Regions from separate parts of the Cupriavidus sp. SHE genome, predicted to be linked through region 1. Evidence: predicted binding sites of a transcription regulator. Region 1 holds the regulator's gene; each other region holds the start of a gene.

Region 1 (10,211 bases):
CCGACCCTGGCCGCGGGAAACCACGTCAGCCTGCATTGCTGCCCGCTGACGGTCCATGAAGTCGCGCAGGGTATCGATGCCACGCAGGCGCAGTATCGTGTTGCGGACAGCGGCTTCCACCAGCACGGCGAGGTTTCGGCCGGCTGCCACCTGGATCTTCACCATGTGGATCGGGAGGCCAAGAACGTCGAGGTACTGGGAATCAAGCGGCAGGCGCTCGAACTCGCCGTCGTTGCGGCGCACCAATTGCACCACGAGCTTGAGCTTCATCTTCCGCCGCACGGCGGTCTCACCGAAGATCGTCTTGATGTCGAGCAGGCCCAGGCCGCGGACTTCAAGCAGGTTCTGCAGCAACGGCGGGCAGCGGCCCTCAATGAAATCCGGGCCAAGCCGCACAAAATCGACGGCGTCGTCGGCCACCAGGCCATGGCCGCGCGAGATCAGTTCCAGGCCCAGTTCGCTCTTGCCAAGGCCCGACTCACCCATGATCAGCACGCCCATGCCGAGGATGTCGAGGAACACGCCGTGCATGGTGACGCGCGGCGCGGAGATGCGCGACAGGTACAGGCGGAGGTGGTCGATGACGGCCGCCGAGGATACCGGCGTCGTGAACAGCGGAGTCGACGAGCGCGTGCAGCGCAGTTCCAGATCGGGCGGCGGCTCCATGCCATCCGCTACCACCAGGAATGGCGGCTCGAGCAGGATCAGCTCGCCCATCTGACGCTTGCGGGGTTCGTCGTCGAGGCGCTGGTAGTAAAGGATCTCGGGTTTACCGAGCACCTGAATCCGGTTTGGGTGGATGAGGTTCAGGTGGCCGACCAGATCGGCAGCCGATGTTGCCTCCCGCGCGAATTCCACGTCGAAGGCACGATCGGCCCCTTCCAGACCGGCGACCCAGGAGAGTTTGATGTCGGCTGCGTTATCGTCGAAGATCGACTGGGAGGTGACGCCGGTGAGTTCCATGCGGGATGACTTTTCGGGAGGGGCTGTATCGCGGGTATCGCGTCAGGCTGCGCTGGCCTGCCGTCGTGTCAGGGGTGCCACTGGGTCAGTAACTCGTGGACCGCTTCGGGCGTGGGTAACGTGGCCAGTCCTTCACGCATTTCGCGGTCCGACAACAACTGGGCGATTTCCGAAAGAATCTCCAGGTGCTGCTGGGTGGCCTGCTCGGGAACAAGCAGGAAGATCAGCAGCGACACCGGTTTGCCGTCGGGCGATTCGAACGGAATTGGCTCGGCCAGGCGCATGAAGGCAGCCAGAGGCTGCTTGAGTCCCTTGATGCGGCCATGCGGAATGGCGACGCCGGCGCCAAGACCGGTAGACCCGAGCGATTCGCGCGCGAACAGGTTGTCGGTCACGGTGGCCCGGGCTACGCCATGGTTGTTCTCGAACAGGAGCCCGGCTTGCTCGAAGACCCGCTTCTTGCTGGTGACGGTGACGTCGAGATTAATGTTGCCGGGTGGCAGCAATTTGGCCAAACGATTCATGGGCGATGCACGAGGAGTCAGAAAGGCGAGCCGACGCACATGAGTCGTCCCGCTGCGTTGGGCAATTCAGGCTATTGAGCGCAAAAGGACGCCCGCATTGGAGCGTCCGGCCATTATAGAGCAGGGCCACTGCGCACTTGTGCGCTGCGGCGCCGGCGCCGCGAGTGGTGCCGCGAGCTTGCCGGTCGGATTGCCCACCCAGAAAACTGCGCCCGCTATCGCGTGATCTTTCGCCACGCGGAATGCCGGGCCGGTTGTCCGGGGCCGTCCTGTCTGTAGTTGTTGTATGGCGCAGCATACACCGAGCGGCGTCAGTTGCGAACACCCTCGGCTGACCAAATGTTGCAGGGCTGGTACTTGGGTAACGGGTGCGCCAGCGGCGCGTCCGCCTCGCGCCCATCAAAAAAGCCGCGCAGATGCGCGGCTTTGCTCTTCCTATCTATCCTCTAAGGGGCGACCTGGTGTCGCCGCCAACTTATTGTTGTTGTAGTTGTTCGGCAGCCATCTGGTACTTGACCGCTTCCCGGTCATGCCCTTGCACGCGGTCCTTGTAGCGGATCACCTGGCGGTCGAGCTTGTCGACCAGGCAGTCGATTGCAGCATAAAGGTCTTCATGATGCGCTTCGACGAAGATGTCCTTGCCCTTGAGGTGCAGGTTGATTTCCGCGTACTGACGCTTGTCCTTTTCCTTATGGTTGTCTACGGATAGCAGCACGCTTACGCCAATGACCTGATCGAAATGTCTGACAATTCGCTCCAGTTTCGTTTCCACATACTCACGCAGCGGCGGCGTGATGTCGAGGTGGTGTCCACTGATCTTGAAGTTCATAGCGCTTCTCCTTCTGAAAGAGCCGCACCAGGCAGGCGGTTGCGGCTCGGCTACAAAGTCTTGCGGAGATTGACTGCGGGGATCTTCAGCGCTTCGCGGTACTTGGCCACCGTGCGGCGTGCGACCACAAAGCCCTGTTCGCCCAGCAACTCGGCGATGCGGCTGTCGGAAAGGGGATTCCTGGGTTCTTCGGCTCCTATCAGTTGCTTGATCAGCGCGCGGATCGCCGTGGATGAGGCCGCGCCGCCAGTCTCCGTGGAGACGTGGCTACCAAAGAAGTACTTCAACTCGAAAGTACCCATCGGCGTGGCCATGTATTTATTCGTAGTCACCCGGGAAATGGTCGACTCGTGTAGACCCAGTGTATCGGCAATCTCCCGCAAAACCAAGGGGCGCATCGCGATTTCCCCGTGCGAGAAAAAGTTCCTTTGACGTTCCACAATTGCCTGCGCAACACGCAGGATCGTGTCGAAACGCTGCTGAATGTTCTTGATGAGCCACCGCGCCTCCTGGAGCTTCTGCTGCAGCCCGGCCGCACCCGCTTCCCCTTTTGCACCGCGCAAAATCTGCGCGTACATGTCGTTGATGCGCAGACGCGGCATCACGTCGGGATTGAGCTGCGCGATCCAGCTACTGCCACTCTTGCGCACGAACACATCCGGTACCACGAAGTCCGCTTCCGGACGGCTGTAGGCATGTCCGGGATACGGTGCAAGCGAGCGGATCAGATCGTGCGCGGCCTTAAGTGCAATTTCGTCAACCTGCAGGGCTTTCTTGAGCCGCGTGTAGTCACGCACGGCCAATAATTCCAGGTGGTGGTTGACGATCGATAATGCAAGGTCCCGCTGCGGATGTTGCAGACGGCGCAGTTGCAGGGTGAGGCATTCCGCCGCGTTGCGCGCACCCACGCCAGGCGGGTCGAAGCTCTGCAGCAGGGTCAGTATCGCCTGCACTTCATCGACTTCGAATTCGAGTTCCTTGGGCAGTTCCGAACAGATCTCGTCGAGCGTTGCGCCCAGGTAGCCGTCGTCGTCGAGCGACTCGATCAGGAAGATGGCCAGGCCCTTGTCACGCGTGGAGATCTTCAGCGGCGTGAGCTGTTCCATCAGGTATTCGCGCAGCGTGGGTTCCGCTTCGCGAAGCTGCATCGGCGACTTCTCGTCATCGTCGCCCTGAGGGCGGCGAGCGAAATCGTCCAGGCTCCAGTCGCTGCCGTAATCGTCACTCGCGCTGTCGCCGTAGCTGTCGTCTTCGCCATTGGCGCCGTTCGTGCGATCGTCGCCGTTACCTTGCGGTTCGGAAGATGCTGGCGCCGGGGCGCTTTGCAAGTTGACCGACCCGTCCGCGGCCACGCGCAGCGGGCTTTCGATCCAGTCGTTCTCGCGTTCGAGCAGCGGGTTCTCGGTCAGCGCCTGCTCGACTTCCTGTTGCAGCTCCAGTGTGGATAACTGCAGCAGCCGGATGGACTGCTGCAGTTGAGGAGTCAGAGCCAGATGCTGGGAAAGTCGAAGCTGAAGCGATGGTTTCATGCGACCTATTCTATGCGCATCTTCCCGTTGTTGGAACGGAAATTGCTATCACCTATCGCTGGCACTTCGTGATCGCCAACGGCAAGTTGACGAATGCTGCAAAGCGGCGTCGCGGCCGCTTGATCACATGCGGAAGTTCTCGCCCAGATAGACGCGTCGCACGGACTCGTTGGCGATGATTTCCTCGGGCTGTCCCTCGGCCAGCACGGTGCCTTCGCTGATGATGTATGCGTGGTCGCAGATGCCCAGCGTTTCGCGCACGTTGTGGTCGGTAATCAGCACGCCGATGTTGCGTGCCTTCAGGAAGCTGACGATGCGCTGGATCTCGCCCACGGCGATCGGGTCCACGCCCGCGAATGGTTCGTCGAGCAGGATGAAGCGCGGCGCCGACGCCAGCGCGCGCGCGATTTCCACGCGGCGGCGCTCGCCGCCCGACAGCGATAGCGCCGGGTTGTTGCGCAGGTGGGCGATCTGCAGGTCATCGAGCAGCGAGTCGAGCCGGCGATCGATTTCCTGCTTGGGCAGTGGCTTGCCGTTGACCACTTGTAGTTCCAGCACCGCGCGGATGTTCTCCTCCACGTTGAGCTTGCGGAAGACCGAGGCTTCCTGCGGGAGGTAAGACAGTCCCATGCGCGCGCGCTCGTGGATGGCCAGGCCGCTGATGTGCTGGCCATCGAGCACGATATCGCCTTCGTCCAGCGCGACCAGTCCGACGATCATGTAGAACGACGTGGTCTTGCCCGCGCCGTTCGGGCCGAGCAGGCCGACGACCTCGCCGCTCTTGACGTCGAGCGAGACGTCCTTGACCACGGTGCGCGAGCCATAGCGTTTCTTCAGATGGCGCACGACCAGCGTGCTGCTATCCGTGGATGGGGCGGAAGAAGCCTGGTCGGCGAGCGTGGCGGTATCGTTCATCGGGTACGGATGGAGCTTGAAACGGTCAGGGCTTGGCCGGCTGCGAGGACGGCTTCAGGTCGAGCGGCGCGCCCGCAGGCGCGCTGGCCTGGTTCGCGCGCGGCGACAGCACGGCGCGCACGCGGCCAGAAGGGTTCCCGGCGGACGCGTTGTTGTCGCCGCCGGTTGCGGTATAGAACTCATTGCGGCTGTCGTACGTGATTACCGCGCCGCGGATTTCATCCAGGATCTTCGCGCCGACACCGGAAACGCGCGCCGCGCGTGCATTGCCGATCAGCTTGTTGATCTCCGACTTGCCGTCGTATTCGATGCGGTCGCCCCAGCCATCGATGTACTCGTCCACGCCGTCGCGTTTCTGGCGGATATAGGCTTGGCGGCCCGGCTTGGAGGTGGCGATGGCGTACTGATAACCCTCGGGGTCGGTGCGCAGTTCGGCGGCATCAGACTTCAGCACCATCGTGCCCTTGGTCAGCACCACGTTGCCGGTCAGCGTGTAGATCTGCTTGACGTCATCGTAGCTGGCATTGTCGGCTTCCAGCACCAGCGGCTTGGTCTGGTCCGCGCGCTCGGCGAAAGCAGGCTGGGCCAGGAACAGGCCGATGGCGGCGATGGCCGCCATCAGGGCGGGCGCGGTGCGGCGACAGGACGATGTCGTCAGGGAAGCAGTCATTTTTGGCTTTGCTGAAAGGGGAAGGCAGCAGTCAGGCGGACGGTGGGGCGCAAATCCCGATGTCACTGGGCGCTGGCCTGCCCCGGCGAATTCATGATGATGGTGCCGCGAACGTTACCCAGCAATTGTACTTCGCGGGTGACGTTGTTGAAGATCAGGCCGTTGGCGTTCATTACCGACGGTCCGCGCGTCAGTTCCACGGGCTTGTCTGTCTTGACGATGTCGTCGTTGACCAGTAGCTGAAAGTACTGCGACGCCGCCGTCATGCGTGGGTCCTTCGACACATCGGTACCCGCCTGACGCACGATGAACGCATTGCCGTACAGGTCGATGATCGAACCCTCGGCATTCATCACGCCGCGATTCGCGTTGGCGGTAACGGGCGGGCGATCCGGCTCGTAGTTGCGCATGGCCGGCGTGGTCACCTCGTAGGTCTGGTCGTCCTCGAAATGGACCATCTTCACGCCGGTGAAGCGGATCTTGGTATTGCCATCCTCGGCCAGCTCCGTGGCCGAGAAGCGGTCCATATAGTAGTCGGGGACGTGCCGCTTGACCTGCGCCTGCGCCGTGGCTTCATGCGGCGAGTTGATCTGCACGAGCCAGAACGTGCTGCCGGCCACGATCGCCATCAGCAGCAGCGGCAGCAGCCGCATGACCAGGCCGGTGATTCTGGACAGGAAGTCTGGCATTGATCAGATGACCTTGGCCCGGGTCAGGTCATGGATGTGGAGCGCGCCCGCCAGGTGGCCATCGTCATCGACGACGAGCAACTGGTTGATGCGGTTCGTTTCCATGATCTGCACGGCTTCCACGGCGAGCTTGTCGAGATGCACGGTGTGGGGGTTGCGGTGCATGACCTCGCCGATCGGCACGGTCTTCCAGTCGCGCGGCGTTTCCAGCAGGCGGCGCAGGTCGCCGTCGGTGAACACGCCCACGGCGCGGCCGTCGGGGTCCACCACGGCGGTCATGGCCATGCCCTTGCGGGTGATTTCCATCAGGGCCTGGGCCAGCGGCGTGCTTTCACGCACCGCGGGCACCGCATTGCCGGTGCGCATCACGTCGCGCACGTGGGTGAGCAGCTTGCGGCCCAGCGCGCCGCCGGGGTGCGAGCGCGCGAAGTCGTCTTCGCCAAAGCCGCGCGCGTCGAGCACCGCCACGGCCAGCGCGTCGCCCAGTGCCAGCGCGGCGGTGGTGCTGGCGGTCGGGGCCAGGTTCAGCGGGCAGGCTTCCTGTGCCACAGCACCATCGAGATGGGCGTTGGACAGTTTGGCCAGGTTTGATTCGGCGTTCCCGGTAATCGAGATCAACCCGGCGCCAATGCGCTTGACGATCGGAATGATCGCCAGCAGTTCGGCCGTTTCACCGGAATTGGAGAAAGCGATCAGGACGTCGTCGCGCGTGATCATGCCGAGGTCGCCATGGCTGGCCTCGGCGGGATGCACAAAGAAGGACGGCGTGCCGGTGGATGCCAGCGTGGCGGCCACCTTGCGGCCGATATGGCCCGACTTGCCGATGCCGGACACGACGACGCGCCCGGTGCAGCCGAGAATCATCTCCACCGCCTTCGTGAACGCGGGCGTGAGCCTTCCGGCCAGCGCGGAAACGGCCTCGGCTTCGATTTCAAGGGTTTGGCGGGCGAGCCGGAGTGCTCGATCCGCATCGAAATTGGCTATCATGGCGTCGGAGTATACCAACGAATGCGATGGCGTCTGGCCCGGCTTTCCAGCCTTTTGCCGCCTTGACGACCGCCGCGCTTGCCGTGTTTCGCCGGCAGGGCGCAAATGCCGGGACGGCGCGCGTGCCTGGCTGGTACTTTTCAATCGCCGATGCATTCTCCGCTGGAACTGACCCTGGTGCTGCTGGCCGCTGCCGTTTTTGGCGTGGTGGCGTTCCGCATGTTGCAACTACCGCCGATGCTCGGGTATCTGGCGGTCGGTATCCTGATCGGCCCGCACGCGCTCGGCCTGGCCAGCGATTCGGGCCAGACCAAATACCTGGCCGAATTCGGCGTCGTCTTCCTGATGTTCTCGATCGGGCTCGAATTCAGCCTGGCCAAGCTGCGCGCGATGAAGCGGCTGGTGTTCGGGCTGGGTGGATCACAGGTCATCCTGTCGATGCTGGCTGTGGTGCCGGCGAGCTGGATGTTCAACTGGCTGTTCCCGCTGTCCTGGCAGGCATCCGTGGCCCTGGGTGGCGCGCTGGCCATGTCGTCCACGGCCATCGTTTCCAAGATGCTTTCCGAGCGCCTGGAGCTGGAAAGCGAGCACGGGCGCAACATCATCAGCATCCTGCTGTTTCAGGATCTGGCCGTGGTGCCGCTGCTGATTGTGATCCCAGCGCTGTCGCGCGATCCGGGAGACCTGGCGTTCGCGCTGGGGCTGGCCACGGTCAAGATCGCCGTGGCCCTCGGCGCGATCTTCTTCCTGGGCCAGCGCCTGATGAGTCGCTGGTTCCACGTCGTGGCGGCGCGCCGGTCGCAGGAACTCTTCATGCTGAACCTGCTGCTGGTCACGCTAGGCATGGCCGCGCTGACAGAGCGGCTGGGCCTGTCGATGGCACTCGGCGCGTTCATGGCGGGGATGCTGATCTCGGAAACGCCCTACCGCCATCAGGTGGAAGAGGACATCAAGCCGTTCCGGGACGTGCTGCTCGGGCTGTTCTTCGTCACGATCGGCATGTTGCTGAACGTACGGGTGGTGTTCGACCACGTCTGGCTCGTGCTTGCGCTGCTCATCGTGCCGATCCTGTTCAAGCTGGTGCTGATCGCAGCGCTGGCGCGGCTGTTCGGCTCGCGCCAGGGGGTGGCGATCCGCACCGGCCTTGGGCTGGCGCAGGCGGGCGAATTCGGTTTCGTGCTGCTGAACCAGATCGATGGCATGGGGCTGGTGGACCCGGTGCTGATCCAGGTGATCCTGGCGTCGATGCTGCTGTCGATGCTGGCCGCGCCGTTCCTGATCCAGTACAGCGACGCGATCGTGTTGCGGTTTGCCGCGAACGAATGGCTGTTGCAGTCGCTAAATATGACCCGGATCGCGGCGCAGAGTCTGCAGACCGAGAAGCACGCGATCATCTGCGGCTACGGCCGCAGTGGCCAGAACCTGGCCCATATGCTGGAACGCGAGGGCATCACCTACGTGGCGCTCGACCTCGACCCGGATCGCGTGCGAGACGCGGCGGCGGCGGGCGATACGGTGGTTTATGGCGATGCCGGCCGGCGCGAGGCGCTGATCGCGGCCGGTATCCACCGCGCGGCGCTGGTGGTGGTGACCTATGCCAATACGCCGTCGGCGGTGAAGGTGCTGCACCATGTGCAGGAGCTGGCGCCGGCGCTGCCGGTGCTGGTGCGGACCGTCGATGACTCCGAACTGGACATCTTGCAGAAGGCGGGCGCGACCGAGGTGGTGCCGGAAATTATCGAAGGCAGCCTGATGCTGGCTTCACACGCGCTGGTGCTGCTGGGCGTGCCGATGCGTCGTGTGGTTCGGGGCGTGCAGCAGGCGCGCGACGCGCGCTACAGCCTGCTGCGCGGCTATTTCCACGGCCGTGACGACGAGGAAGACATGGTGGAGCGGGACACGGTGCGGCTGCACGCGGTGTCCCTCGGGCCAGAACACACGGCCGTGGGGCGTCGCCTGGGCGCGCTGGGGCTGGAGCGGATCGGCGTGGAAGTCACGGCGGTGCGCCGGCGCGGCATCCGCGCCTTCGACCCCGAGCCGGACACCGTGCTGGAGCCGGGCGACATCGTGGTGCTGCGTGGCACGCCCGAGGCGCTGGAGTCGGCCGAGGAACGGCTGATCAAGGACTAGAACTAGAGGCAGAGGCGTGCTCGCCTCTGGCTGATCGTGGCAACGGCGAACTGCCAGCCTCCACCCACGACGCGGGCAGACTATCCAGCACGGCTCGCGCATCGAGTGACCGAATCGACACACTGGTATCGGCCGGGATGCGCCCCTCGTTTTGCAGAAGCAGGTAGCGCATGCAGCACACGCGCAGGAACGAGGCAAAGTTGGCCGACAGCGACGTCTCGCCGCGATGTTCGGCAAGTTCGTCGTGTAGCCGCGTCAGCAACTGGTTGACGGTCATGCCGTCGCGCTGCGCCAGTTCTTCCAGGACCTCCCAGAACAGGTTTTCCAGCCGGATGCTGGTGGCCATGCCGTGCAGGCGCAACGATCGGGACTGGGTCTGGTACGAATCCGGATTGGCCCGGATGAAGATCTCACACATGGATACCTCCGTGCGGCGCGGCCGCGGGCCCGATGGCCCGCGCCACGTTCGGAAGCCTCTACTCTACGATTCGCGTCCCAAGCACTGCAAGGAACTGCGCCAGCCAGGCCGGATGGGCAGGCCAGGCCGGCGCCGTTACCAGGTTGCCGTCGGTATGGGCCTGGTCGACCGGGATATCTGCATATTTGCCGCCGGCCAGCCGCACCTCGGGCGCGCAGGCGGGGTAGGCGGAACAGGTGCGACCTTCGAGCACGCCGGCTGCCGCCAGTAGTTGCGCGCCGTGGCAGACCGCGGCGATCGGCTTGTTAGCCTGGGCGAAGTGGCGCACGATCTCGAGCACGCGGGCATTCAACCGCAGGTATTCGGGGGCGCGGCCGCCCGGAATGACGAGGGCGTCATACCGCGCCGGATCGATGTCCGCGAACGTGGCATTCAGCGTAAAGTTGTGGCCGCGCTTCTCCGTGTAGGTCTGGTCGCCTTCGAAGTCATGGATGGCGGTGGCGCAGTGGTCGCCAGCCTTCTTATCCGGGCAGACCGCGTGAACCGTGTGGCCCACC
Region 2 (10,211 bases), on a different contig from region 1:
TCCGCGAAATCTCTCCGTCCTCGCCGGAGTTGACCGGCGCCGCCCGTCTGGCCGCCGAAACCCCGCGACAGGCCGCCAACGCCCATACCGTATTTAGCGTGTTGAGCACCGCCGTGCTGATCTGGTTCACCGGACCCATCGGCAAGCTCGCCCAACGGCTGGCGCCACCGGCGCGCGAAGGCTGGCAGGACCCTGGCCTGCCACGATTCCTGGACGACACGCTGGCCGGGATGCCTGCGCTGGCCATCCCCCGTGTGCAGCTTGAACTGGTATCGCTGGGCAAGCAGGTCCAGGAACTGGTCGAACATAGTGCCGCGCTGGTCGTGGAAGGCGATTCGCAGGAGCTCGTCACGCTGACCGACCAGGACAAAGCTGCCGATTCGCTGAGCACGGCCATCCTGACCTATATCGGACACCTGTCGGACGCGGTTCACAACGATGATGAAGGCCATCAGCTTGTGGATCTGGCGCGGATCGCCACGTGCCTCGACGCCATTCGGGAGGTTGCCACCACCAGCATGCTGGCCCTGAGCCAACGACGGCTGTCGCATGGCGCGGATGCCGCATCGCTACGCAATCCGGAGTCGGCGGGCTTCGCGGCGATGGTGTCCGAATACCTGGCGCTGGCTGTGGAGACGATCGCGCATCCGGACACCGAAGTCGCCACGCGCATCGTCAATGCCAAGCCGGAAATCGAAGCGCAGGCCGGTGTCGCGCGGCAGGCCATCATGAGCGCCCTGCCATTGCGGAGCGCCGTGGACGCGATCAACTTCCGGCTTGCCAACGACATGATCGAACAGCTCAATGAAGTGGCACGGCTGTCGCGGGCCATCGCCAAGGCGAGCGGGACACTTAACGAAGTGAAGATGTCCGACACGCCTCCAGAGCCGGCAGCCGTCGGCGCGGCTGTGGCCTAGTCCCTGGCCTAGTCCTTGGCCTGATCCTTGGCCCGATCCCGGTCTTAATCCTTGGCGAACTCGCAGAACCGCAGGCGGTTGCCGAACGGGTCGGCCACCTGCATTTCGCGGCCCCAGCCCACTGCCTCTACGCCGGGCCGCGCGTATCCGTACTGTTTGGCGATCAGTTCGCGCTGCAGCGCGTCGATGTCCTCCACCGGAATGAATACAGCGGACCCGGGCGTGGCATCACCATGATGCTCGCTCAGGTGCAGTGTCAGCCCGGAGCGCCTGACCTGCATGTAAAGCGGAAGGTCCGGCTCGAAGCGGTGCTCCCAGTCGACCTGGAAGCCAAGGAAGTCGAGGTAGAACTCCCTGGCTTTCTCGACCGAGAAGATCCGGAGAATGGGAATGGCTGGCGAAAGTACCATGGGAGGCGCTCCATGCCGATACATTGGCGTGACAGAGAAAGTGGCAATCATGCCACTTTCCATCGCTTTTGCACGCCGGCCTGCCGACTTTTACTGTGGTTTATGAAATCCGTATAATTATTCCATCTGAATAATTCACGCTAATTCACATCAAGCGCCCGATGAGCAACATTTACCAACGGCCGGAACTCGCCAAACAGATGGCCAGGCAACTTCTGCAACCCGGGGTACTGGACGAGGGCCTGCGCTCGGGCCTCTTCCTTTCCGGCCTGCGCCGCACGGGCAAGACCACGTTTTTAATCAACGACCTGATTCCCGCGCTCGAAGACCTTGGCGCAATCGTGATCTATGTGGACCTGTGGAGCGACACGCAGCGCAGCCCCGCCCGGCTGATCCTGGAAGCCGTCAGGAAAACACTGACCGAGCTGGAGTCCCCGTCTTCCACGATCCTTCGCAAGCTCAAGCGTCTGGCCAGCGCCGACATCGCCGCCTTCGGCTTCAAGTTCAGCTTCAAGCTCGACACCCTCGGCGAGGCTGGCGGCGCGACGCTGGCCCAGGCACTGAAAGAAGTCGTCGATCAGGCCGGCGCCGATGTCGTGCTGATCGTCGACGAAGTGCAGCACGCCATCACCTCGGACGAAGGCAATCAAATGTTGCTGGCGCTCAAGGCCGCGCGTGATGCCATCAATCCCCGCCCCGACACCACAGGGCATTTCCTGTTCGTGGGAACCGGCTCGCATCGCGCTCTGGTAGGCGAACTGACCGCGCGGCGCAACCAGGCCTTCGCCGGCGCCACGTCGGTCGCTTACCCGGTGCTCGACCGGGAATATATCGACTATCTGCTGGCGCGCCTGTCCTCAGAGGGCTTTACCGCCCTGCCCTCGCCCGACGTCGCCATCAAGGCGTTCCAGGCGCTTGGCCATCGGCCCGAGGAGATGATCCGGGCGCTGCGGCAATTGCATTTCCACCTGCCCGAGGGCAGCAATCCCGACGAGCACCTGCCGACCATCGCCAACACGCTGCGTTCGGCGGCTGCCGATGTGGAACTGATGAAGCTCGAACAGCTTGGCGGCCTGGCAACCGCGATCTTCGACCGCATTGCCACCACGCAAGGCGACGCACGGGGTTTGTTCTCGGCCGACGCGGCCGCGGCGTACTCCTTGGCCATAGGCCGGGAAGTGAAGGTCGAGGAAGCACAGCCGGTGGTCAACGAACTGATGGCAAGCAACCTGATCATGCGCAAAGGGCACGGCCTGTACGGCATCACCGACCCGTTCGTGCAGGAGATGTGGCGCGAACGGAAGTCGCTTGAAGGAAAACTCTGACCATGCCCAAGACAAGCACGGCCGGTTATGGCGAACAGGCCAGCACCCTCGTCGTCCAGTACGAAAGCATCACGTTCGAGGATGTCCATCGCGACGTGCTCCACCTATTGCCGGCGCCGCCGGCCCGCATTGTCGATGTCGGCGCGGGCACCGGGCGCGATGCCGCCGCCCTGGCACGGCGCGGCCATCACGTCGTGGCGGTGGAACCGACCGCAGAACTACGCGAGGCTGGCCGCAAGCTGCACGCGGATGTGGATATCGACTGGCTTGACGACACCCTGCCCGCGCTGGCCAGGCTGCGCGAACGGCCGACGCGCTTTGACGTGATCATGCTGACCGCCGTGTGGATGCACCTCGATGCCGACGAACGCGCCCAGGCAATGGGTGCCGTCGACGCGCTGCTGGCCGGCCACGGCCTGGTGTTCCTGTCCCTGCGACACGGCCCGGTGCCCGCCGGCCGGCGCATGTTCGACGTATCGGCCGCCGAGACCATCGCGCTGGCGGAGCCATACGGCCTGCGCAGCGCGCATTGCAGCCAGCGCAGCGGCCTGATGGATCGCACCGACGTGCATTGGACCAATCTGGTCCTGCAACGCTAAAGCCAGAGCGCGGCGAGGGCCGCCCCGAAACCCGGGTATCCAGGGCGACCCTCTCCAGACGACGACGCTCAGGCCGCCACCGATGCCCGCTGTCGCGCCACCTCGGCCTGCGGAGCATCTGCCTGGTCCGCGTGAAGCGTGAAGTCGAAGCGGATCGACGCAAACGGCTTGTCCACGCCAAGCGCGGCCATTGCCGCCGCATCGCTCACGCGCGTGATCGGCGGTACCAACCCTTCACGCGTGGCAAAAGCGAAGTCATCCCACAGGTACGGATCGCCATCGATGTTGATCTGCGTGGTCAGCTTGCGATGGCCCGGCGCCGAAATGAAGAAATGGATATGCGCCGGGCGGGTGCCATGGCGGTTGAGCTGCTTGAGCAGACGGTCCGTTGCCCCATTCGGCGGCACGCTGTAGCCCACCGGCATGATGCTGCGGAAGCGGTAGCGGCCCTCGCCATCGGTCACGATACTGCGACGCAGATTGAACGCGCTCTGCGTCGGGTCGAAGTACGAGTAGTTGCCGAGTGCGTTGGCGTGCCAGACCTCGACCACGGCATTGGCCAGCGGCTGCCCCGCGCCATCCTTGACCTGCCCTTCCATCACCAGCACTTCGCCCTCGCCCGTACCGTCGTCCAGGCGCGCCTCGCCCTGCGCCACCGGCGCGCCTGCCACGTAGAGCGGACCTTCGATCGTGCGCGGCGTGCCACCGGCAATGCCTGCCTGGCTTTCGGCCTCGTCCATGCGCAGGTCCAGAAAGTGATCGAACCCGAGCCCCGGCGCGATCAGGCCCAGTTCGCCCGAGCGGCCGGCTTCGGCCAGAAAATTGAGGCCGGACCAGAATTCCTCGGGCTGGATATCCAGGTCCTCGATCATGTGGAACAGGTCGCGCACCATCCGATGCACGATGGCCGCGATGCGTGGGTTGGCGTGCTGGCCGGTGGCTTCCTCGATGCGGTTCAGTACGGTGTCGATCTGGATCTTGTCCATGGTTGTCTCCTTTGTGGTGGAAATACTTCAGAGTGAGCGGAACAGCGGACTGCGGGTGGCCTGGCTGGCGTCTGCCGCCGACAGGAACTTCTCGGTGAAGATGTCTTTCTCGAACAAGCGCCCCTGCATCAGGGCGGCGATGCAAGACTCGATCATCGGCGGTGGCCCGCACAGATAGGCCCGCCAGCCACGGAAGTCGTAGCCGAAATGACTCCCGGCGGCCTCGTGCACGTAGCCGCGCTCGCCGGCCCATGTACTGCCTTGCGCCTCGGCTGACAGCACGGGCACATAGGTGAAATTGTCGTGCTGGGTGGCCAGCGCTTCGAAGGCCTCGCGGTAATACAGTTCGTCAGCGGTCCGTGCGCCATGCACGAGCACGATCTGGCGCTGGTCGCCGGACTCCAGCAGGTCGAGGATCATCGAACGCGGGCTCGACAATCCCGACCCGCCCGCCATGAAAACCAGCGGGCGCGGATCGCTCTTGCGTACGAAGAAGCGCCCGAGCGGCCCCGATAGCTGCAGGCGCTCGCCCACGGCAAGTTGCTCGTGCACGTAGGTCGTGGCGCTACCGCCCGGCACCAGCCGGATATTCAGTTCGATCTCGTCCGCCGATGGCGCCGACGCGATCGAGAACGCGCGCGGCGTGGCTTCCTTGCCGATCCATACGTTGACGTACTGGCCCGGCTGGAAGCGCAGCGCAGCGCCCCCTTCCACACCCTCCACACGCAGAAACACGCCCTTGATGGTGGGCGTCAACGCTTCAATGCGCGTGACTTCGGCGGTGAAGTCCATCAGCGGCAGGAACTGCGCGTCGGGCTCGGGATCGATGTCGGCCTCGATCGTCAGGTCGGACATCGGCGTGGCGCAGCAGGCCAGACACTTGGCCTCCTCGCGCTCGAAGTCCATCAGCGCGAACGGCGATGCTTCGCCGTGTTCGATCTCGCCGTCCACCGTCTGCACCTTGCAGGTCCCGCACAGACCATGCCCGCAGGCATGGGGCAGCCACACGCCGGCGCGCAGGCAGGCGTCAAGCACGGTCTGTCCTTCGGCGATGTCGATGGTCTGGCCGAGCGGTTCGATGGTGAGCTGATAGGTCATGGCAACCTCCTGCAGCAAGTTCAGTTGGCCGAGCCGGCGATGCCCGGCAGGCCGGGGGTACGCAGGCGCAGCAGCGACTTGTGGCCAAGCCCGTTGTCGACCAGGCTTGCGGCCGCATCCGGCGTGAATGGCGTATCGCCGCGCAACCACTGCACCTGCGCCCACTCGATCCGGGCGCCTTCCGGGTGGGCGCCCAGCAGCGGCGCGATGACGTCGGAGACCAACGCGCCGAACGGCATGTCGGGCGGCAACGGCAGCGTGAACGGGCTGCAGAACAGCCGGTGCTGGTCCCATCCGAAGTACACAAGCTGGTTGCCGTGGAAGTTTTCGATCCGGTCGCGGACCTCGCCGGTGTAGCCCGGTTCCAATGCGATGACTGGCATGATCTGGTCTCCTTGTTCACGAACGGTTGTTGCCTTGCCCGGTCCAGCGCTCCCAGTTCGCGCGGTCGGGCGAATCGGCGTAGTCGCCGCGATCCTCGGGCTTCAGGTGGTACCAGTCGAGCACCTCGGGCAGCGTTGGTCCGCCGCAGTTGCCCTGGAAGATCTGATGCACTGGCAGCCATGCCTGCACGTACTTCTCGGGCTCGCCCTGGAATATGTCGCGGCAGCCATCCGAGCAGAAGTGGTAGTGCTCGCCGTTGTGCTCCGCATGGCGATAGCAAATCTGCGTCGGGTCGTCGGGCTCGGTGAAGGCCATCGGGATCTGGCACACCTGGCACAGCATCGGCAGGCCCGGGTTGGTCCAGCGCTGGCCGGCCTCCTGTTGCTGCTTCCAGTAGTCAAAGCGCGGCCGGTAATGCGTGTCGAAGCTGTCGGGATACTTCTGCGCCAGCCAGTCCATTTCGTGCGGCTCGGGCACCCACGTGTGGATGGCCGCGGCGTGGTTGAAGTTGTAGAAGATCGACCATGCGATGTGCGACAGGTGATCCTTTTCCTTGGCGGCCTGCTCGTGATACTTGGGCATCCGGATGCCATAGCGCGCCAGATCGGCAAACAGCGCCCCGCCGTTCTGCTCGAAGTAGATCTCCCACGCCTCTTTCCAGCTCATCACGCGCTTGGGGCACATGTAGTCCATCATCATCGCCACCAGCGTCAGCAGCCGGTAGCCGCGCCAGAACCACTTGTCGATCCACTTCTGGATGATCGGCCGGTTGGCGGGGTCCTGCTCGAGCATGAACTTGACCACTTCCAGGCCCAGCGTCATGTGGCGCGACTCGTCGGACTGCGCCGAGAAGCCGAACGTCACCGTGGCCATGTCCCCGTTGTAGGCGGCACCGGACATGAACGGCATGAACAGCAGGTTGGTCAGCACGTATTCGAACGAGAACGAGATCGCCGTGATGAACTCGAACGGCCCGGCGGTCATCGCATCCTCGAAATACGACTTCGGCACGGACAGGTACCAGAGCCGGTCGTGCAGATGGCGCCAGTCGGCAAACCCGTTGAAGAACTTGTTGTAGTGGCTGATCGTGTGGATCTGGGTCTGGCAGTGCCGCAGTTCGTCGATCGATTGCATCTGGCACGCCACGCGCGCGCCCACGCCGCGCAGATTGCGGCCCGCCATGGCGAAGCCACGGTGCGCCGCGTACTCCAGCGGCGACACCCCGGTCAGGAACAGCTTCAACGCGTTGACGTAGCGTGCGTCGGTCACGTTGAGCTGGCCATTGTTCTGCTGGAACGCGTCGATAATCGCGTAGAGCTTGCGCTCCTTCTCGGACTGGAACTTCCAGTACGCATCCATCGTCAGGCGGAACGGGTCTTCCCAGCCGTCCCAGTCATGGATCACGATGCCTTCGAACTTGTCGTGCGGAAACACCTTGTCCATCGGCTGGTACGTGGTCTCCCAACCGAGGTCGCGGGTCAGTACCGCGTACTTCTCCTTGAGCGAGAGCTTCGGACGGGTCGCCGCGCGGGCGGCGGAGGCGATGGCAGTGGCGGTTGTCATGGTTTGTCTCCTGTCTTGGGGTTCTGGCTCAGCGCCACGCCAGTACGAACTGGTCTTCGGTTTCGTCGATGTTTCCGGCAAGGGAGATCAGGCCAAGCTGCAGCTCCTGCACGTCCCAGGGGCGGCCGATGCGCTCCTCCACGCTGGCGCGGCGGATCTCTAGCCGCCCCGGCGCGTCGATCTTGACCATCGCCGGGTAGTGGTTGACGGTGGCGTGCGGGTTGTCGGCCTCGATCGCCTCGATCACCGGGCGCATGTCGTCGTTGGTCTGGAGGGCGATAAATACGATGGCGTCGCTCATGGTTGTCTCCGTCATTGACGTGCCAGGCCCAGACCGCTCAGGCGCTTGCCCAGCGCTTCGACGGCATTGGCCAGTTCGGACTCGGCATCCTCGCCGAACAGCCGGTGCGCCAGCGGGCGCAGCGCGTGCGTGAAGCGATCGAGCCAGCCGAAGGCATACCCAGCGATAACCGCCGCGTTCTCCGGGCTTTCCTGTGCGGCCGTTTTCACGGTGGCATCGACCCAGCGCGTGGTCTCGGCGTACCAGGCGGACATGAAATCGGTCACGAGCGAAAACGCGGGCCCGGTTGCGGACAGGCGCGCGTCGAACTGCTGGTAGACCAGCGGATAGATCAGGCCATCGAGTACCAGGTTCTGCGCCACGTGCTGCTCGAACCAGTCATCGCGCACCAGCAGGTCCTCCGCCGCGTGCCGCAGCGGCTGCCAGGCCATGTCTTCCATCCAGGCGGCGCGGGCCTGGTCCACGGCGGCCTTGTCGCCGATCAGCAGCCCGATACGGGTCAGGTACTGCGCGATACCCAGGCGGTCCATCGTGTGATACATCGCGGCCTGCGTGATGGCCGATCCGAAACCGTAGGCGGTAATCGACGCGTTGTTCATGTTGGCCGCCCATTCGACGTGGCGCAGCGGCACCACGCCCAGCGTGAGCAGCTCGCGCACATCGTCGGGCAACCGGCTCAGCAGCCCGCGCTTGTCCACGAACTCAAGGTTCTTCTCCATCGTCTCCTGCTGACGGGCGCGCGCATTGACGTAGCCGCCGTAGAAGTACTGGCGCGGGTCCTTCAGCGCATACCAGTCCTGCATGACCACGCGGGTGCGCCGGGCGTCGTACAGCTCGTATTGCGGCTGCCATAGCGGCCGGTAGTGGAAGCTCGTGACCGGCTGCAGGTCGTACATCGCCTCCTGATAGCGCGTGGCCGGCTTGTCGGCGCCGAGCCGGCGCGCGATATGCGCGAAGGTCTGCCGGATCGGAGTGACGCTGGCGTCGGTCCGGATATCGATTTGCATGGTGGTTGTCTCCTCGGATGTCGAGTGGGGGCGTTTTTGGGTATTACTGCAGCAGCTCGGCCCGCTGCTCGGCGCAGAACGACTGGAACTGCTCGGGCGGCATGACCAGTTCCACGTAGATCTGTGGATCGCCGATCGAAAACTCGAACTCCACCCAGCGCTCGCTGCGCCCGGTCACGCGCACGTAGCGCGGGGCATGGTGATGCCAGTGACCTTGAAGTGCCTGAGGGGGATATGTCATGTCTCGCTCCTGGTGCGCCGCACATCGCGGTGCGTGTGCGTTGTCTCGTGATTTCAGGTGGGAGAGCTATAGCGAATGGCGTGCCAGGCGATGCAGACCGTTGTGGCGCAAGGGCTCCCGGTCAATCGGCCGCATTCTGGCCGGCCAACCCGCTTGATGATTTGATGAGGTGATTCAGGCGGATTTGATCAAATGATCAAATCGTCTCGCGCTGCGCCGCAGCACGCGCTCCAGATGCGGGATTTCCGGGCTCCGGCAACGCCGGATGCCGTGCTAGGCTACGCAAAAACGAGGCTCGAAAGCCCGCCGGAATCTGGAGTGACAAGGATGACAACACCCCCCGCGCAGCCGCCGTTCGAGCTGGCTTCGCTACTGACCATCGACGCCAAGGCCGCGCAGATTCGCCTTGGCCAGTCGCGCATGGTGCTGATGCACACCGAGGCGCTGAGCTACCTGCGCAAGGAAATCCTCGATACGCTCGGCGTCGAACGCGGCAAGGGGCTGCTGATCCGCATGGGCTACGCGCAAGGCATGCGCGATGCCGAGATGGTCAAGCGCGAGCGCAGTGAAGAACTGGCCAGTTCGCCCAACGATGCCTTCCTGTGGGGGCCGCAGCTTCACATGCTCGAAGGCGTCACGCGCGTGGACCCGGTTCGCCTGGAGATCGACCGGGACACCGGCCACTTCTATGGCGAGTTTCTCTGGCAGGACTCCTGGGAGGGCGAAGCGCCCGTGATGGAGTCCCTGCCCCGCGAGGAGTCTGGCTGCTGGGTGCAGCTTGGCTACGCATCGGGCTACAGCAGCACGTTCATGGACCGACTGGTCATCTACAAGGAGACCGAATGCGAGCGGCGCGGCGACAGCCTCTGCCGCATCGTCGGCAAGCCGGCCGAGACGTGGAACGATCCCGAGTACCTGAAGTACTTCGAACCCGACTCCGTCATCAGTGACCTGCTCACCCTGCAGCAGGAAGTCAGCACACTGCGCGAAACACTGTGTGGCGCGAACCAGGGCAACCTGATCGGCCAGTCGCCGGCGTTCCGTGAAGCCTTCAACCTGCTGTCCGCCGCGGCAGACAGCCATATCACCGTGCTGCTGACGGGCGAGACCGGTGCCGGCAAGGAAATGTTCGCGCGCTGGCTGCACGATCACGGCCCGCGCGGCGAGCAGCCGTTCGTCGCGGTCAACTGCGCGGCGATCCCGCACGAGTTGATCGAATCCGAGTTGTTCGGCGTGGAAAAAGGCGCCTACACGGGCGCCCAGCAGTCGCGCCCCGGCCGCTTTGAACGCGCGCATGGCGGCACCCTGTTCCTCGACGAAATCGGCGACCTGCCGCCGGCCGCGCAGGTCAAACTGCTGCGCGTGCTGCAGAACAACGAA
Region 3 (10,211 bases), on a different contig from region 1:
TCTGCAATACCGACCAGTTCGGACGACAGCACCGCGCGGGCGATGTCGAGCACCTTGTCGAGCATCGCGGCGCCGTTGCCGGCGCGACCCAGCAGCGCATAGGCCGGAATTCGGACGCCTTCGAAGGTGACGCGTGCCGCATTGGTGGCATCGGCGATCACGCAGCGTTCCACGCGGACGCCGGCGCTGTCGCGCGGCACCAGGAACAACGAGATGTCGCCATCGACCCCCGCCTGCGCGTCTTTCGCCACGACGATCAACGTATCGGCCACATGGCCGTCGACGACGAACACCTTGCTGCCGTCGAGCATGTACCCGTCGCCATGGCGTCGCGCCAGCATGGTGATGCGATCTGGCCGGTGTTTGCTCCCCTCGTCCAGCGCGAGCGCCGTCAGGTGGCGGCCCGATGCCATCTCCGGCAGCAGCGCGCTTCGCTGCGTGTCGCTGCCGAACAGCCCCAGCAGTGAGGCGCCAAGCACCGAGGTGGAAAGGAATGGCAACGGCGCAAGCGTGGCCCCGATAGCTTCGGCGATGATGCCGGCCTCGACCACGCCGAGGCCACTGCCGCCATAGGCTTCGTCGATCAGCACGCCGGTGAATCCCAATTCGGCGGCCTGGCGCCAGAGATCCCGGGAGAATCCAACGGGGTCATGCGTGTCGCGCAGCGTGCGCAGCGCGGAAATCGGGGCGTTGTCCTTCAGGAAGGCGAGGGCGCTGTCGCGCAGCATTTCCTGCGTGTCGTCGAATACGATGGGCATGGCGGCTTTGACGGTCCTTGGGCTTCGAGGGCTTCGATGTCTTTGGGCTGCGGTAGGCGTGGCGGTACGGGCGAGCCGGTACGTCAGGCGCCCGGAAGGCCGAGCAGGCGCTTGGCGACGATGTTGAGCTGCACCTCGCTGGTCCCGCCCTCGATCGAATTGGCTTTGGTGCGCAGCCAGCCCCGCGCCAGGGCGCCGTCCTGGCTACGTTCGCCTTCCCACTCCAGGGCGTCCGTGCCGCCGACGGACATCAACAGCTCATAGCGCCGCTTGTTCAGCTCCGCGCCGTAGTACTTCAGCACCGAAGAGAACGCTGCCATTCCCTCGCCCTGCTTGGCCAGGTCGCGTGCCCGCTCGCCGGCGGCCGCAAAGGCGGCTTCGTCAATCTCGAACTGGGCAATCTGGGCACGCAGCATCGGATCGTCGAGGCGGCGCTGCGCATCCACGCCGATGACTTTCGCCGCGTGGCGACCCATGGGCTCGCGGAAGCCACGGCTGCCAATGGCGCTGATCATTTCGCGCTCGTGCGTCAGCAGGTACTTGGCGATTTCCCAGCCACGGTTCGGCTCGCCGACCAACTGGTGGCACGGCACCTTCACATCGTCGAAGAAGGTCTCGCAGAAGGGGGATTTGCCTGAGATCAGCACGATGGGCCGGGTGGAGACCCCGGGGGTTTCCATGTCGAACAGCAGGAAGCTGATACCCGTGTGCTTCTGCGCCTGGAAGTCGGTGCGCACCAGGCAGAAGATCCAGTCAGCCTTGTCGGCGTACGAGGTCCAGATCTTCTGGCCATTGACGATAAAGTGGCCGTCACGCTCTTCGGCGCGCGTTTGCAGCGCCGCCAGGTCGGAGCCGGCATTGGGCTCCGAGTAGCCCTGGCACCAGCGGATCTCTCCGCGTGCGATCTTGGGCAGATGCTCCTGCTTTTGCGCCTCGGTGCCGTACTTCAGCAGCGCCGGGCCCAGCATCGAGATGCCGAAGCTCTGCAGCGGCGTCCGGCAGTTCAATCGGGCCATTTCGGCGCGCAGCACCCGGGCCTGTGCCGGACTGAGCCCGCCGCCGCCATATTGGGTCGGCCACTCCGGAACGGTCCAGCCCTTTTCGGCCATGCGTTGCAGCCACAGGCGCTGCGCATCGGACTGATAGCGGAACTTGCGCCCGCCCCAGCAGATGTCGTCCTCGTTGCGCACCGGTTGGCGCATCTCCGCCGGGCAGTTCGCTTCCAGCCAGGCATGCGCCTCCTGCCGAAATGTCTCCAGTCCGTCCACAATTGTCTCCTTGTTGCGTCCCTGGGAAGCCGTGCCACGCGGGCATCGGTCTGCCGGAAAATCGGATCAAGGTTGTTCCATGCCACAGTCTTATTTTTCTAAAACACTTGCAGAAGGTGGCGGGTACGGCAACTTTTATACAAGCCGACCCAAAGGGCGTCAATACTCCAAAACCTAACCCGAGTGGCTTGCCGAGCGCGAAGCCGTGGAGGTCGGATGCGACCCGTCGCTCCAGGGTGGCGCGACGCGGAGCGCGAATCTTGTCAGCGAGTGCGGTAGAAAATAGCTTAACTTCTGCGAAGATTGATCGAAGCGCTCATCGTGCTTCGCAATCCCGGAAGTTTCATTGCCTCGTTCGATCCAGTGGCAGGCACCGCCAGGAGCGGGTGCTTTGGCCCGATTCAGGTCGCTTGTCGAGAGAATATTGACGACAGTCAGGGCATTCTTCTTTTCCATACCATTCATACGAATTTTTTATGGAGACGAAAAAGCTCGCCCAAACGGTGTGGGCGCCGCTCACGGGGACAGGACAACCATGCCCATGCCTGTATGTCTGCATTTGAGAAACGTGGCCGGTTTGTCCAAATGCCACCGGTAATTTGTGCTTTCTTTTCATAAGCTAGTGCCAGTGGCGGAAGTTCAGTCGAAAGCGATGCAACGCAGGAGGGCAGTACACCTGCTTACATGCGTTACCCACTCTCCACATTTTGAAACGCAACAATGGAGGTACAATGCGCCCCACTTTGTATCTCACATATAACAAATGAGCCCCCGGCCTTCTCGTTTGGCGTGTGTAGACGCGCTGAAGGCGGTCAGCTCGCAGCTGATCGTGTTGCACCATCTGGCCTTCTATGGGCCGATGTCCGACGCCGCCCAATCTCTGGCCCCCGGCCTGATCGGCTGGCTGTCTGACTACGCGCGCATCGCGGTGCAGGTGTTCCTGGTCATCAGTGGATTCCTTGCCGCGCGCAGCCTGGCTCCTGCGGGACGCCTGACCGCCCAGAGCCCGTTTTCCACGGTATGGCGCCGCTATCAGAAGCTGGTCGTGCCCTACACCGTGGCGATGCTCGTCGCGATCATCGGCGCCGCCATCGCGCGGACGTGGATGCATCACGACTCGATACCCGCCGCGCCGCACCTGACGCAGGTCATCGCGCACATCCTGCTGCTGCACAACATCCTCGATGTTGACGCGCTGTCCGCGGGCGTCTGGTATATCGCAATCGATCTGCAACTGTTCGCGCTGCTGGTATTCGCGCTCTGGTTGGCGCGCGCGGTGTCACGCGATACGTTGCCGCTGGGCGTGCCGACGGTGGCCGCGCTAGCGGTGGCCTCGCTGTTCTGGTTCAACCGTGATGCCACCTGGGATATCTGGGCGATCTACTTCTTTGGCGCCTACGGCATGGGCACGCTGGCGTACTGGGCGTCGAACCCCGATCGTTCTCCGGTGGCCCTGATCGGGCTTGGCGCGGTTGGCGTGGCGGCCCTGACGATGGACTTCCGCCTGCGTATCGCCGTCGCGCTGGTCACGGCGCTGGTGCTGGCCATCTCTCGCCGCGGTGGCTGGCTCGAGCATTGGCCGGGTGGCCGGGTCACCGCATACTTCGGCAAGATCTCGTACTCGGTCTTCCTCGTGCACTTTCCGGTCTGCCTGGTGGTAAACGCCTTGGTGTTCCATTTCGCTCCGGGCCAGCCGGTGCTCAACGCGCTGGGGATGTTGCTGGCGTGGGTCGCCAGCAACGTAGCTGGCGCCGTGTTCCATCGCTATGTGGAAGCCGCCAGCCCGCTGCGCGCGGTGATCGACTTCGTCAAGGAAGGCATTCACACCCGCAAGTGGACGCGGGGCGAGAAGCCCCAGGCCTGAGCGGCCGCCGCAAACCTCGTCAAATCAATGCTGGTGCGGGCGCACCAGCATGTACCGCCTTCGTCATGCATTCCGCACCCGTCCGGTGCGTGCGGAATGTCACTCACGGTAACAACCCCAGTTGAGGGTTGGCATGGCCATTGCCTAGTATGGATATTTAAACCTGACCAACTGGTCAGGTTTCGATCCGGGGAGACGAGGCTGCCATGTCCGATCATATCGTTCTGACCTCGCACACACGCCGCGACAAGCCGGCCGAGCCGATTCACTGGGGCGCACCCACGGCGGCCGAGCGGGGGCCAGTCATTGCCAGCCTGACAGACCCCGCGCAGCGCAACGTTATCGGTACCCACGCCGGCGCCTATGCGATCTATCGCGCGCTCGCAGTGGCGGCGGGCAGCCTGCAGCGCGCGCATCGTCCCGACCTGACCGATACATCCCCGGCCGAAGCCATCGGCCCGCATCCGCAGTGGGGCGATCCGGACAGGATCGTGTCGCTGGATCCCTGGGGCCACCTGGTCTCCACCGTCTTCGCCGACCGCATCGCCGCCGGGGTGGACATCCGTCCGACCATCGCCATCACGCGTGCCCATATCAACATGCCCGAACTCATGGCCGCGATCTCGGCCGGACGGCTCAAGCCCGACGGCGACATCCTCGAGGCCAATGGCGACGTGCGCGTGACCAAGGCAGCGGTGGACCCGGTCTGGTACCTGCCCGGCATCGCGCGCCGCTTCAATATCAAGGAGAGCGTGCTGCGCCGCAGCCTGTTCGAGCAGACCGGCGGCATGTTTCCCGAGCTCGTGACGCGACCCGATCTGAAGGTGTTCCTGCCTCCGATCGGCGGCATGACGCTCTACTTTTTCGGCGATGTCACGAAGCTGGGCCAGCCCGACACCCGTGTGGCCTGCCGCGTGCATGACGAATGCAATGGCTCCGACGTGTTCGGGTCGGACATCTGCACATGCCGCCCGTATCTGGCGCACGGTATCGAGGTTTGTATCGAGATGGCGCAGCAGGGTGGTGTGGGTCTGGTGGTCTATAACCGGAAGGAAGGCCGCGCGCTTGGCGAGGTGACGAAGTTCCTGGTCTATAACGCGCGCAAGCGCCAGGTGGGCGGCGACCGCGCCGAAACCTACTTCGAACGTACCGAATGCGTGGCCGGCGTGCAGGACATGCGGTTCCAGGAATTGATGCCGGATGTATTTCACTGGCTCGGGATCAGGAGGATCGATCGCTGGGCCTCGATGAGCAACATGAAGCATGGCGCGCTGACGGCGCAGGGTATCGAGGTGGTGGAGCAGGTGGCGATTCCCGAGTCCCTGATCCCGGCCGATGCGCGCGTGGAAATCGATGCGAAGGTGGCGGCGGGTTATTTCTCCAGGTACACGCCGCCAGACGCCAAGGAACTCGCCCAGGCAAAGGGCAGGGGGTTGAAGGAATGAATGAATTTCCGGAAGGAGGCAGGGCAGGACGCGACGATGGCATGGGCAGCGGCTGGCATAGCCCCGTTCCACCCGATCATCCCGCGGCCGCGCTGCTCAGTGCGGAAGCCGTGCGAACGCGTTGCGCGGTGGTGACGGACTTCGTGGCCTCGGGGGAATCCGAGTTGTTCACGTGGCACCCGGACCGCGTTCACGCGATCGCCGACTATGTGGCCGCGACGATTCGCCGCCGCTATCCGACGCTGCAGGTGCCGTATCACAGCCGCTGGCGCCATTTTGAAAGCGGCGGGCCGGGGCAGGCCACGATCAACCGCTGGCAGATCCTGTGCGAGCGCGCGGGCATGTCGGGGCCCGAGCATCGCGAGGAGCGCGCGCGGATCGGTATCGATCTGGTGATCCCGAGCGTGCTGCTCGATGCGGGCGCCGGGCCCGACTGGCGCTACCGCGATGCGGCCAGCGACATGATGCTGACGCGTTCGGAGGGACTTGGCGTTGCCAGCTTCGACCTGTTCGCGCGTGGCGGCTTTTCCGCCGGGCAAGGTGATCCGTTACGTTCCGACGCTGATCGCCTTTGCCGCATCGACGCCTCGACCATTGCCTCGGCGTTCCAGGTGGCGCAGCACAACCCGCTGGTCGGCCTGGAAGGCCGCGCGGGACTTCTGCGCCGGCTCGGGGAGGTGATGCAGGACACACCGGCGGTGTTTGGCAGTCCGGCACGGCTCGGCAACCTGTATGACTATCTGGCCTCGCATGCGCGCGAAGGGCGGATCGAAGCGAGCTTCGTGCTGCGCACGCTGCTGGTGGCGCTGGGCCCTGTGTGGCCAGGCCGGCTGCAGATCCAGGGGATCTCGCTCGGGGATTGCTGGCGGCATCCGGCGGCGCCCGAGGGCATGGTGCCGTTCCACAAACTCACGCAATGGCTGACCTATTCGTTGCTGGAGCCGCTGGAGGATGCGGGGCTGACCGTGACCGGGCTCGATGCGCTGACGGGTCTGCCCGAGTACCGCAACGGTGGCCTGCTGTACGACTTCGAACTGATGGTGCCGCGCGATGCCACGTTCGCCAGCCGCGCGCACGCGGTGGATGAGCCGGAGATCGTCGAATGGCGCGCGCTGACCGTGACGGGGCTGGATCTGATCGCGGATGGCGTGCGGCAGGCGCTCGGCTTGAGCGAAGCGGACTTTCCGCTGGCGCGTGTGCTCGAGGGCGGCACGTGGGCGGCGGGGCGGCGTGTCGCGGCGCAGCGGCGTCCACCGGGCGGGCCGCCACCGTTCGCAATACAGAGCGACGGCACGGTGTTCTAGCGCGTCGCGCATGGATCGAACGCACGGAAGCAGGCAGCAGATAACAGACAGCAGACAACGGAAACGATTCGCTGGCAGCCCCAGGCGTGGCGGGCCCAAGGGCCGCCTTGCCCGAACTTCACGAGAGTTTGTCACTCAAGGAGCGCACCATGAACGATCTGCCAGCCGCGGCGGCGGCCGCGGAGACCTATGTCAACCCCGATAAGGCCACGTCGCCTTCGGTCATGGTCGTGAATCATCCACTGGTGCAGCACAAGGTCACACTCGTGCGCAACGAGGACACCACCACCGACAACTTCCGGCGCCTGGTGCGGGAGATCAGCCAGCTCCTGACCTACGAGGCCACGCGCGATCTGGCGATGGAGATCATCTCGATCCGCACGCCGATCGCGCCCATGCAGTCGCCGGTGCTGTCCGGCAAGAAGCTCTGTCTGGTATCGATCCTCCGTGCCGGCAACGGCTTTCTCGACGGGATGCTGGAACTGCTGCCGGCTGCTCGCGTGGGTCATATCGGCCTGTACCGCGACCCCGAGACGCTGGAGCCGATCGAGTACTACTTCAAGATGCCCGAGGACATCGGCGAGCGGATGGTGATCGTCGTCGACCCGATGCTGGCCACGGGCAACTCGGCCATCGCCGCCTTGAACCGTCTCAAGGAAGCGGGGGTGACCACCATGAAGTATGTCTGCCTGATCGCGTCGCGGCCCGGATTGCGCGCGCTGCAGGCGGCGCACCCGGATGTGTGCATCGTCACGGCGGCCATTGACGAGCAACTCAACGAGCACGGCTATATCGTGCCCGGTCTCGGCGACGCCGGCGACCGGCTCTACGGCACCAAATGATGGGCGCGCCGGCGCTTGCGCCGCCCGTGCGCGAAGCGGGAGGCCGTATCCGGCAGGAGAATGAGGCGCAGATCCTGCGCGCCGCGGAACACGTGTTCGCGCGCGCGGGGTTCGCCGGGGCCACGATGGCCGACATCGCGCTGCACGCTGGCATGCCGAAGTCGAACCTGCACTACTACTTCCGGACGAAGCAGGCACTGTACCGCGCGGTGCTGGCGCACACGTTGCAGCTCTGGCTATCGGAGACCGATATCATCAGCGCCGACCATGCGCCGCGCGTGGCGCTGGAGCAGTACATCCGCGCCAAGATGCGGCTGTCGGCCAGCCATCCGGACGCGTCTCGCGTGTTCGCCAACGAGTTGCTGCACGGCGCGCCTGAGATCGGCGGCGTGCTGCGTGAAGCGTTGCGCGAACTGGTGACGCGCAAGGCCATGGTGATTCGCTCGTGGATTGAAGACGGTCAGATGGCCCGTGTCGACCCCTATCACCTCTTCTTCACGATCTGGGCCGCCACGCAGACCTACGCGGACTTCGATGCGCAGGTCTGCGCCGTACTGGGCGTCAGCCAGCTCGACACCGAGGACTTCGAACGCGCCACCGAGCACCTGGTGGCGTTGTTGCTGCGTGGCTGCGGGCTGGATCAGGAAGCCTCGCTGGCCTGACCCAGCATCATGCGTGGCAGTTGCCATGCAGTCTTCGTCTACCATTGACACGTCACCGCCATCGGGATCACAAGGGACGCCTCATGTTCGACACCATCCTGCGCCACTGCAATATGCCTGACGGACGTACCGATATCGATATCGGCATTGCCAACGGCAGGATCGCGGCGGTGGAGCCACGGATCGCGGCAACGGCGGGCGAGGAGATCGACGCCGCTGGACAGCTTGTCTCGCCGCCGTTCGTCGATGCGCACTTCCATATGGACTCCACGCTGTCATACGGCCTGCCGCGCGTGAACCAGTCCGGGACGCTGCTCGAAGGCATCGCGCTGTGGGGGGAATTGAAGCCGCTGCTTACGCAGGATGCCATCGTCGAACGCGCGCTGGCGTATTGCGACTGGGCCGTCTCCAAAGGGCTGCTGGCGATCCGTTCCCACGTGGATGTGTGCGATCCGCGCCTGCTGGCCACGGAGGCGCTGCTGCACGTGCGCGAGCGCGTCAGGCCCTACCTGGATCTGCAACTCGTGGCATTTCCGCAGGACGGTCTGTTGCGCGCACCGGATGCGCTCAACAACCTTCGCCGCGCGCTGGACCTTGGCGTCGATGTGGTGGGCGGCATTCCGCATTTCGAGCGCACGATGGCCGACGGCGTGGCGTCGGTGAAGATGCTCTGCGAGGAAGCCGCCGAGCGCGGGTTGCGCGTGGACATGCATTGCGACGAAAGCGACGATCCGATGTCGCGCCATATCGAGACGCTGGCGAGCGAATCGGTACGGCTGGGTTTGCAGGGACGCGTCACGGGTTCGCATCTGACGTCGATGCATTCGATGGACAACTACTACGTCTCCAAGCTGCTGCCGCTGATGCGAGAGGCCGGCGTATCGGCCATCGCCAATCCGCTGATCAACATCACGCTGCAGGGGCGGCACGATACCTATCCCAAGCGGCGCGGCATGACGCGCGTGCCCGAGATGCTTGCCGCCGGCATTCCTGTGGCCTTCGGTCACGACTGTGTGATGGACCCCTGGTACAGCCTTGGCTCGGGCGACATGCTCGAGGTGGCCCACATGGGTCTGCACGTCGCGCAGATGACGGGGCAGGACGCCATGCGGGCGTGTTTCACCGCTGTGACAGAGGCGCCGGCACGTATCTTGGGTCTCGAAGGCTATGGGATCTCGCCGGGCTGCCGCGCCGATCTGGTGCTGCTGCAGGCGCGGGACCCGGTGGAGGCGCTCCGCCTGCGCGCAACCCGGCTGCTGGTGATGCGGGCAGGGAATGTCATCGCCCGCACGGCGCCGGCCACCACGATGCTGACGATCGAGGGTCGACCGGCTCAAGTCGACTTTCAGTTACACCGGGCATGACGGTGTGGCGCGTTTTTTGAAGAATCGATGAATTTTGTGTTGACAGAGATCGGCTTGCTCAGCATAATCTCTTTCTTCGCATCGCAGCAGCAATGCAGCGAAACGAAGCCCAGATGGCGGAATTGGTAGACGCACTAGGTTCAGGTCCTAGCGGTGGCAACACTGTGGAGGTTCGAGTCCTCTTCTGGGCACCAAATTCAGAAAAGCCCCGCGCAAGCGGGGCTTTTTTCGTTTCTCCGCCCGGAAAGAAAGGCCCTCGAGGGCCTTTCGCGAGGACGAGAAAAGGTTGCGCTTGCAAGCGCAACCCGGGGTCGCGCATGGGTGACCGAGCCCTCTTCTGGGCACCAAATTCAAAGAGCCCCGCGCAAGCGGGGCTCTTTTCGTTTCTCCCCTGAGAGGACCGGCTCCAGGAAGAATGATTGACACTATCAGGCAATCCTCAGGGCGCGCCACTCCGTGCCGCTCCCGTCCGGCAACCCGCATTACGGTCTAACTGACACGCCGGCTTTGACCTATGCTCCAGTTTGATCGGGCACGATTCAATAACGCCCGGCAAGGTGGTTGCCATGTCCGTACTGTTCACGTGCGGGAGAGGGGAGGGCGCCGGGCATTGTCCCGGCTGGGAGCGCTGTGTCGCCGCGCACCCAGGGCACCATTCCTGTCTCCATCTGGGCTTCCTGATCGTGCTGCTTGCGAGCGCCGCG

What was found. Region 1 encodes sigma-54, which starts transcription at its own class of promoters, with help from an activator protein. Its sites were predicted from a motif close to TGGCANGNAANCTGCTTT; they were not measured.
Region 2: RN01_RS32575 (phenol hydroxylase subunit) is a predicted target of sigma-54. The motif match lies at 8,900-8,917, and genes of this name have one in related genera.
Region 3: RN01_RS01830 (GTP cyclohydrolase II) is a predicted target of sigma-54. The motif match lies at 4,020-4,037, and genes of this name have one in related genera.

The regions. Positions count from the first base shown of each region.
Region 1 covers NZ_JWMB01000039.1:93,072-103,282, forward strand. Annotated here, with positions in the region: gene hprK (HPr(Ser) kinase/phosphatase) at 1-963, opposite strand, end outside; gene ptsN (PTS IIA-like nitrogen regulatory protein PtsN) at 1,032-1,487, opposite strand; gene hpf (ribosome hibernation-promoting factor, HPF/YfiA family) at 1,963-2,316, opposite strand; gene RN01_RS19720 (RNA polymerase factor sigma-54) at 2,367-3,845, opposite strand; gene lptB (LPS export ABC transporter ATP-binding protein) at 3,969-4,760, opposite strand; gene lptA (lipopolysaccharide transport periplasmic protein LptA) at 4,786-5,430, opposite strand; gene lptC (LPS export ABC transporter periplasmic protein LptC) at 5,493-6,119, opposite strand; gene RN01_RS19740 (SIS domain-containing protein) at 6,123-7,106, opposite strand; gene RN01_RS19745 (monovalent cation:proton antiporter family protein) at 7,257-9,236, shown strand; gene RN01_RS19750 (ribbon-helix-helix domain-containing protein) at 9,226-9,654, opposite strand; gene RN01_RS19755 (DJ-1/PfpI family protein) at 9,713-10,211, opposite strand, start outside.
Region 2 covers NZ_JWMB01000050.1:108,825-119,035, reverse strand. Annotated here, with positions in the region: gene RN01_RS24465 (Na/Pi cotransporter family protein) at 1-917, shown strand, start outside; gene RN01_RS24460 (glyoxalase superfamily protein) at 962-1,327, opposite strand; gene RN01_RS24455 (AAA family ATPase) at 1,489-2,652, shown strand; gene RN01_RS24450 (bifunctional 2-polyprenyl-6-hydroxyphenol methylase/3-demethylubiquinol 3-O-methyltransferase UbiG) at 2,655-3,251, shown strand; gene catA (catechol 1,2-dioxygenase) at 3,320-4,237, opposite strand; gene RN01_RS24440 (NADH:ubiquinone reductase (Na(+)-transporting) subunit F) at 4,265-5,335, opposite strand; gene RN01_RS24435 (phenol hydroxylase subunit P4) at 5,356-5,718, opposite strand; gene RN01_RS24430 (aromatic/alkene/methane monooxygenase hydroxylase/oxygenase subunit alpha) at 5,735-7,282, opposite strand; gene RN01_RS24425 (MmoB/DmpM family protein) at 7,311-7,583, opposite strand; gene RN01_RS24420 (aromatic/alkene monooxygenase hydroxylase subunit beta) at 7,595-8,590, opposite strand; gene RN01_RS32575 (phenol hydroxylase subunit) at 8,634-8,831, opposite strand; gene RN01_RS24410 (sigma-54-dependent Fis family transcriptional regulator) at 9,159-10,211, shown strand, end outside.
Region 3 covers NZ_JWMB01000005.1:20,491-30,701, forward strand. Annotated here, with positions in the region: gene RN01_RS01815 (acyl-CoA dehydrogenase family protein) at 1-758, opposite strand, end outside; gene RN01_RS01820 (acyl-CoA dehydrogenase family protein) at 842-2,026, opposite strand; gene RN01_RS01825 (acyltransferase) at 2,790-3,890, shown strand; gene RN01_RS01830 (GTP cyclohydrolase II) at 4,097-5,335, shown strand; gene RN01_RS01835 (URC4/urg3 family protein) at 5,332-6,639, shown strand; gene upp (uracil phosphoribosyltransferase) at 6,789-7,481, shown strand; gene RN01_RS01845 (TetR/AcrR family transcriptional regulator) at 7,481-8,143, shown strand; gene RN01_RS01850 (amidohydrolase family protein) at 8,227-9,507, shown strand; tRNA gene RN01_RS01855 (tRNA-Leu) at 9,615-9,701, shown strand; gene RN01_RS01860 (hypothetical protein) at 10,074-10,211, shown strand, end outside.